2 regions of the Streptomyces sp. NPDC002676 genome follow, and region 1 is predicted to be linked to the other one. Evidence: riboswitches for the same ligand, from Rfam matches in the RefSeq annotation. Region 1 holds a riboswitch; the other holds the start of a gene.

Region 1 (3,131 bases):
CTTCCAGGGGGCGGGTTCGCAGGTCGCCCTCCCACTGGGAGAGTTCCACGCCGACGAACATCACCGGGTCGCCCGTCTCGATGGCGGCCAGGCAGCGGCGGGCGGTGCGGACCACGCCCGTCCCGGCGAACTCGGCGCAGGCGGCCGAGAGGAAGTCGACCGGGTCGTCCTGCCAGTCGGGCTCAAAAAGGCGGACCCGGCCGCCGGTGCTGGGGCCGTCGAGCGGGGTGCGGCCCCCGCGGCAGAGTTCGGCCACCGCCTCCGGCGGGAGCGGGACACCCACCATGCCGCCGGGGTTGACGGCGATCCCCGCCTGCGGGGGCAGGCCGCGGGCGAACTCGACGGACGGGGCGATGGTGTACGACATGTGTGCGCCGACCGCCTGGCGGAGCTGTTCCTCGGAGCTGAACACCGGGACGAAGACCTGGCCGTCGAGCTCCAGCGTGGGCAGGTCCAGCGGGCCGGTGTCCGGGCCGCCGCCGTTGGGCAGCGGGACCCAGACGAAGCTGCGGCCCAGCACCTCGAGGATCCGGCCGGCCGCCGCGGGCACGCCGAGGGAGGCCGACAGCACCTCCTCCAGCTCGTTGCCGGGCCAGCCGCCGTGCGGCTGGGGGTGGGGGTGCGCCTGTGCCGGGAAGTCCGCGGGAATGTCCGCCGGGAAGTCCATCTGCCTACCGCCTGCTGGGAACCACTGCTGTGGCCCACAGGCTATCGGGTGCCTGTGACAGACCCTCACCCTGTGAACAGGATCCGCTCCAGGGCGTCCGCCGCGTCCCGGTCCAGCAGGAGCGCCGAGTCGCAGCCGCCGGGCAGTTCGCCGCGCTCCACCGCCCGCAGCAGCCGGGCCGTCGTACGGCGGTGGCGGCTGAAGGCGTACCGGGAGACACCCCGGCCGCGCTCGTGCTGGCCCGCGCGGGCCGTGTCCGGGGTGACGTCGAGGAGGAGCAGGTGCAGGGTGCCGCCGCGGCGGCGGGCGGCGCGGGCCAGCCAGCCCCGTACCCAGGGCTGGGTGCCGCAGTCGTGCACGACGACTCCCTCGCCGGTCCGCAGGGCGTGGCGCAGGGCGGCGAAGTGGGCGAGGCGGACCAGGGGGCGGTAGAGGGCGTAGGGCAGGACGCGGGGCAGGCGGGCGGCCCAGCGCGCGCGGGCGTCCTGGGAGTCGACGCGGCGGCCGGGGACCGCGCGGTGCATCAGGGTGGACTTGCCGCTGCCGGGCAGGCCGGTGAGCACGACCAGGTCGCGGGGGCCGAAGCGCAGGGTCCGCGGGCTGTGGCCGCCGCGCTCGCGCAGGTCGCGCACGACCGGGGCGGGGCGCTCGGCAGGGCGCCCCACGGCGCGGGCGGCACGGCGCTCGCGGGCCGGGGCGGAGGGCTGCCGCGGCACCGCGATGCCGCTGGTGGTGGCGTATGCCGACGTCCTGTTCACCGTGATCGTCCTCCCCTGTGGGCGCGGAGATCCCCCTGCCCGGTCTTCCTGCCCTTCGTATGTAAAGAAAAAGTAATGCGCGGTGTCCGGCGGTTCGGTGCGCGTACGGCCACAGGTCGGTTACAGATGGGGCCTGACGGTCGGGGGCCGGGCGTGCAATGATGTGCCCGCCAACTGCATACCGGCCGCTTGAATCCGCGCGGGAGAGTCCCCAGCAGTCGTCTCGCTGGGGCGCCGAAGGAGCAAGTCCCTCCCTTGAATCTCTCAGGCCCCGTTACCGCGCGGGCGAGGCACATCTGAAAAGCGGGCCGCTGTGACAGTGGCTCCACCCAAGGTGCAAGCCCTGATCGTCCCTGTGGCGGTTGCGGCGAACCTCTCAGGTTCCGATGACAGATGGGGAGGAACGACCTCGCCCGTCATGCCCTGGGAGACAACCGACCGATGAGCAGCACCGAACTCCGTCACACCGCGCTGGATGCCCTGCATCGCTCGCTCGGTGCGACGATGACCGACTTCGCCGGCTGGGACATGCCCCTGCGCTACGGCTCCGAGCGCGACGAGCACGTGGCCGTGCGGACCAAGGCCGGTCTCTTCGACCTCTCGCACATGGGCGAGATCACCGTGACCGGTGCCGAGGCCGCGGCCCTCCTGAACTTCGCCCTGGTCGGCAACATCGCCTCCGTCGGCGTCGGCCGCGCCCGCTACACCATGATCTGCCAGGCCGACGGCGGCATCCTGGACGACCTGATCGTCTACCGGCTCGCCGACACCGAGTACATGGTCGTGGCCAACGCCTCCAACGCCCAGGTCGTGCTGGACGCGCTGACCGAGCGCTCCGAGGGCTTCGACGCCGAGGTGCGCGACGACCGGGACGCGTACGCCCTGATCGCGGTCCAGGGTCCGGAGTCCCCCGGCATCCTGAAGTCGCTCACGGACGCCGACCTGGACGGTCTGAAGTACTACGCGGGCCTGCCCGGCACGGTCGCCGGCGTCCCCGCGCTGATCGCGCGCACCGGCTACACCGGCGAGGACGGCTTCGAGCTGTTCGTGAAGCCGGAGCACGCCGTGGAGCTGTGGCAGGCGCTGACCAAGGCGGGCGAGGGCGTCGGCCTGGTGCCGTGCGGCCTGTCCTGCCGGGACACGCTGCGCCTGGAGGCGGGCATGCCGCTGTACGGGCACGAGCTGACCACCTCGCTGACCCCCTTCGACGCCGGGCTCGGCCGTGTGGTCAAGTTCGAGAAGGAGGGCGACTTCGTGGGCCGCGAGGCGCTCACCGAGGCCGCCGCGCGCGCCGAGCAGAACCCGCCGCGCGTGCTGGTGGGCCTGATCGCCGAGGGCCGCCGGGTGCCGCGCGCCGGGTACGCCGTCGTCGCCGGCGGCGAGGTGATCGGCGAGGTCACCTCGGGCGCCCCCTCCCCCACCCTGGGCAAGCCGATCGCGATGGCCTACGTCGACGCGGCGCACGCGGCGCCGGGCACCGAGGGTGTCGGCGTGGACATCCGGGGCAGCCACGAGCCGTACGAGGTCGTGGCGCTGCCTTTCTACAAGCGGCAGAAGTAGACGAAGTAGACACTGGGCGCGGTCCGTCCGCGCGGTCCGTCCACGCGGCCTGTCCCCGTGACGTGACACTGCGCACATTTCGCCTGCTCAACGACGGTTCCGGCCGTCCCCCACTCATCAGCACACTCCCGCGTACAGGAGAATTC
Region 2 (3,131 bases), on a different contig from region 1:
CGGGCGGTCACGGGGCTGACCGGCTCGGTGGGACTCGCCGCCTCCAAGATGCTCGCGAAGATCGCCTCCGAGCAGGCCAAGCCCGACGGGCTCGTGCTCATCGAGCCGGGGTCGGAACGCGCGCTCCTCGGGCCGATGTCGGTGCGGACCCTGCCAGGGGTCGGGCCGGCCACCGGGGACCATCTGCGGCGCGCCGGGATCACCACGGTCGAGGAACTGGCCGAGGCGGGCGAGGACGAACTCGTACGGCTGCTGGGCAAGGCCCACGGGCACGCGTTGTACGCCATGGCGCTGGCGCGCGACGACCGGCCCGTCGTCGCCGAGCGGGAGACCAAGTCGGTGTCGGTGGAGGACACCTATGACGTGGACATCCACGACCGGCTGCGGGTCGGCCTGGAAGTGCGGCGGCTCGCCGACCGGTGTGTGGGGCGGCTGCGCGGGGCCGGGCTGTCGGGGCGGACCATCGTGCTGAAGGTGCGGCGGTACGACTTCTCGACGCTGACCCGCTCCGAGACGCTCAGGGGGCCCACGGACGACCCTGCCGTGATCCGGGAGGCGGCGGCGCGGCTGCTGGAGTCCGTGGACACCACGGGCGGTGTACGGCTGCTGGGGGTCGGTGTGTCCGGGCTCGCCGACTACACCCAGGAGGACCTGTTCGCCCAGGCCGCGGGCGAGCTGGCCGCCGAGGCTCCGGAACAGGCCGCGCCCGAGGCCGCCGAGGAGGAGCCGGAGCCCGCCGAGCGGCACTGGAGCGCCGGGCACGACATACGGCACGCCGCCTACGGCCACGGCTGGGTGCAGGGCAGCGGCCTGGGGCGGGTCACCGTACGTTTCGAGACGCCGTACTCGGAGCCGGGCCGCGTGCGGACCTTCCGGGTCGACGACCTCGATCTGGAACCGGCGGACCCGCTGCCGCTGGTGCCGGAAATTGGGGACGCGGAGAGACAGGAGAGACAGGAGAGACAGGAGAGACAGACGGACAAGCACATGGAGAAGCACTCGGAGAAGCAGACGGAGCGGCACACGCAACCTCAGGCCTCCTCCGAGCCGGCCAGCTTTCCGAAGTCGTGGTCGGGAAGCGCCGGAGGCGCCCCTACATCCAGACCGTAGTGGTGGTAGAGCTGGAGTTCCTGTTCGGGGGAGAGGTGGCGGCCCACGCCGAAGTCGGGGGCGTCCTTGATCAGGCTCCGTTCGAACGGCACCTGAAGCGTGCCCTCGACCAGCTCGCTCGGCTCCAGCGGGACGAACGCATCCCTGGAGAACAGGCCTGTTCGTATGGCAGCCCACTCGGGCACGCCCGTCGCGTCGTCGAGATACACCTCGTCGACGGTGCCGATTTTGGTCCCATTTCGGTCGAACGCCTTGCGGCCGATCAGGTTGCGCGGATCGATATCGGTCTGCACGGTCCCTCTCCCTCCACTTGGTCGCAACTCATCCGTAAGCACTACAAAAGAGCACATTCAACGAGGCGGCCACTCGAAGGCCCGGGCGTTGACCTCGCTGGTACGCTGACAGCGGCTGCTGACCCCGCGCGGGAGAGTCCTCCGACCACGTCGGAGGCGCCGAAGGAGCAAATCCTCCCCGGAATCTCTCAGGCTCACGTACCGCACGGACGAGGTCACTCTGGAAAGCAGGGCGGATGCCCACGGTATCCGCCCTCACCGACGGTGAAAGCCGGCGTCCTCGGGCGCCCGGTGAAGCTCTCAGGTTGAGATGACAGAGGGGGAGGCCGTCCGGGCACCCGTGTCGTGGTGCCCTCGAAGGTCGCGTCAGACCAGGAGGCCTCCGCAATGACCGCCCACCACGTTCCGCTGTCCGAGCTCGAAGCGGGTATCCCCTTCGAGCAGCGTCACATCGGGCCCGACCAGGAGGCGCGGGCCAAGATGCTCGCGCAGGTCGGCTACGGTTCCCTCGACGAGCTGACCGCCGCCGCGGTGCCGGATGTGATCAAGAACGCCGAAGCCCTGGATCTGCCGGAGGCCCGGACCGAGGCCGAGGTGCTCGCCGAGCTGCGTGAGCTCGCCGACCGCAACCAGGTTCTCGGCTCCATGATCGGCCTGGGCTACTACGGCACCTTCACGCCCCCCGTCATCCTGCGCAACGTCATGGAGAACCCGGCCTGGTACACGGCGTACACGCCGTACCAGCCGGAGATCTCCCAGGGCCGCCTGGAGGCCCTGCTGAACTTCCAGACGGTGGTCGCCGAACTCACCGGCCTGCCGACCTCCGGCGCCTCCCTCCTGGACGAGGGCACCGCCGCCGCCGAGGCGCTGGCGCTCTCCCGGCGCATGGGCAAGAACAAGAAGGGCCTGTTCCTGGTCGACGCGGACGCGCTGCCGCAGACGATCGCCGTCATCGAGACGCGCGCCGAGCCGACCGGCATCGAGGTCGTCGTCGCCGACCTGAGCGAGGGCATCCCGGCCGACATCGCCGACCGCGAGATCAACGGCGTCCTCATCCAGTACCCGGGCGCCTCCGGTGCCGTACGGGACATCAAGCCGGTCATCGACCAGGCGCACGAGCTGGGCGCTCTCGTCACCGTCGCCGCCGACCTGCTCGCGCTGACCCTGCTGACCTCGCCCGGCGAGCTGGGCGCGGACATCGCGGTCGGCACCACCCAGCGCTTCGGTGTCCCGATGGGCTTCGGCGGTCCGCACGCGGGCTACATGGCCGTGCAGGAGAAGTTCGCGCGCAGCCTGCCCGGCCGCCTCGTGGGTGTCTCCGTCGACGCCGACGGCAACAAGGCCTACCGCCTGGCCCTGCAGACCCGTGAGCAGCACATCCGCCGAGAGAAGGCCACGAGCAACATCTGCACCGCGCAGGTGCTGCTCGCCGTGATGGCCGGCATGTACGCCGTCTACCACGGCCCGGAGGGCCTGAAGACCATCGCGCGCCGCACCCACCGCTACGCCACCGTCCTGGCCGCGGGCCTGACGGCCGGCGGTGTCGAGCTCGTGCACGGCGCCTACTTCGACACCCTCACCGCGCGCGTGCCCGGCAAGGCCGCCGAGGTCGTCGCCGCCGCCGAGCGGAACGGTGTCAACCTGCGCCTGGTCGACGCCGACCACGTCTCCATGGCCTGCGACGAGACCACCACGCGCGCCCAGCTGGGTGCCGTCTGGGCCGCCTTC

Evidence for each region. Region 1 has a riboswitch for glycine ahead of gcvT (glycine cleavage system aminomethyltransferase GcvT). Riboswitches for the same ligand answer to the same signal wherever they lie in the genome.
Region 2: another riboswitch for glycine. It lies ahead of gcvP (aminomethyl-transferring glycine dehydrogenase); the one in region 1 lies ahead of gcvT (glycine cleavage system aminomethyltransferase GcvT).

The regions. Positions count from the first base shown of each region.
Region 1 covers NZ_JBSFVT010000022.1:79,428-82,558, forward strand. The annotation lists gene ACWD3E_RS36640 (enhanced serine sensitivity protein SseB) at 1-667, opposite strand, end outside; gene ACWD3E_RS36645 (AAA family ATPase) at 733-1,425, opposite strand; glycine riboswitch at 1,616-1,715, shown strand; glycine riboswitch at 1,716-1,828, shown strand; gene gcvT (glycine cleavage system aminomethyltransferase GcvT) at 1,867-2,985, shown strand.
Region 2 covers NZ_JBSFVT010000006.1:9,922-13,052, forward strand. The annotation lists gene ACWD3E_RS18440 (DNA polymerase IV) at 1-1,110, shown strand, start outside; gene ACWD3E_RS18445 (PRC-barrel domain-containing protein) at 1,032-1,403, opposite strand; glycine riboswitch at 1,523-1,617, shown strand; gene gcvP (aminomethyl-transferring glycine dehydrogenase) at 1,791-3,131, shown strand, end outside.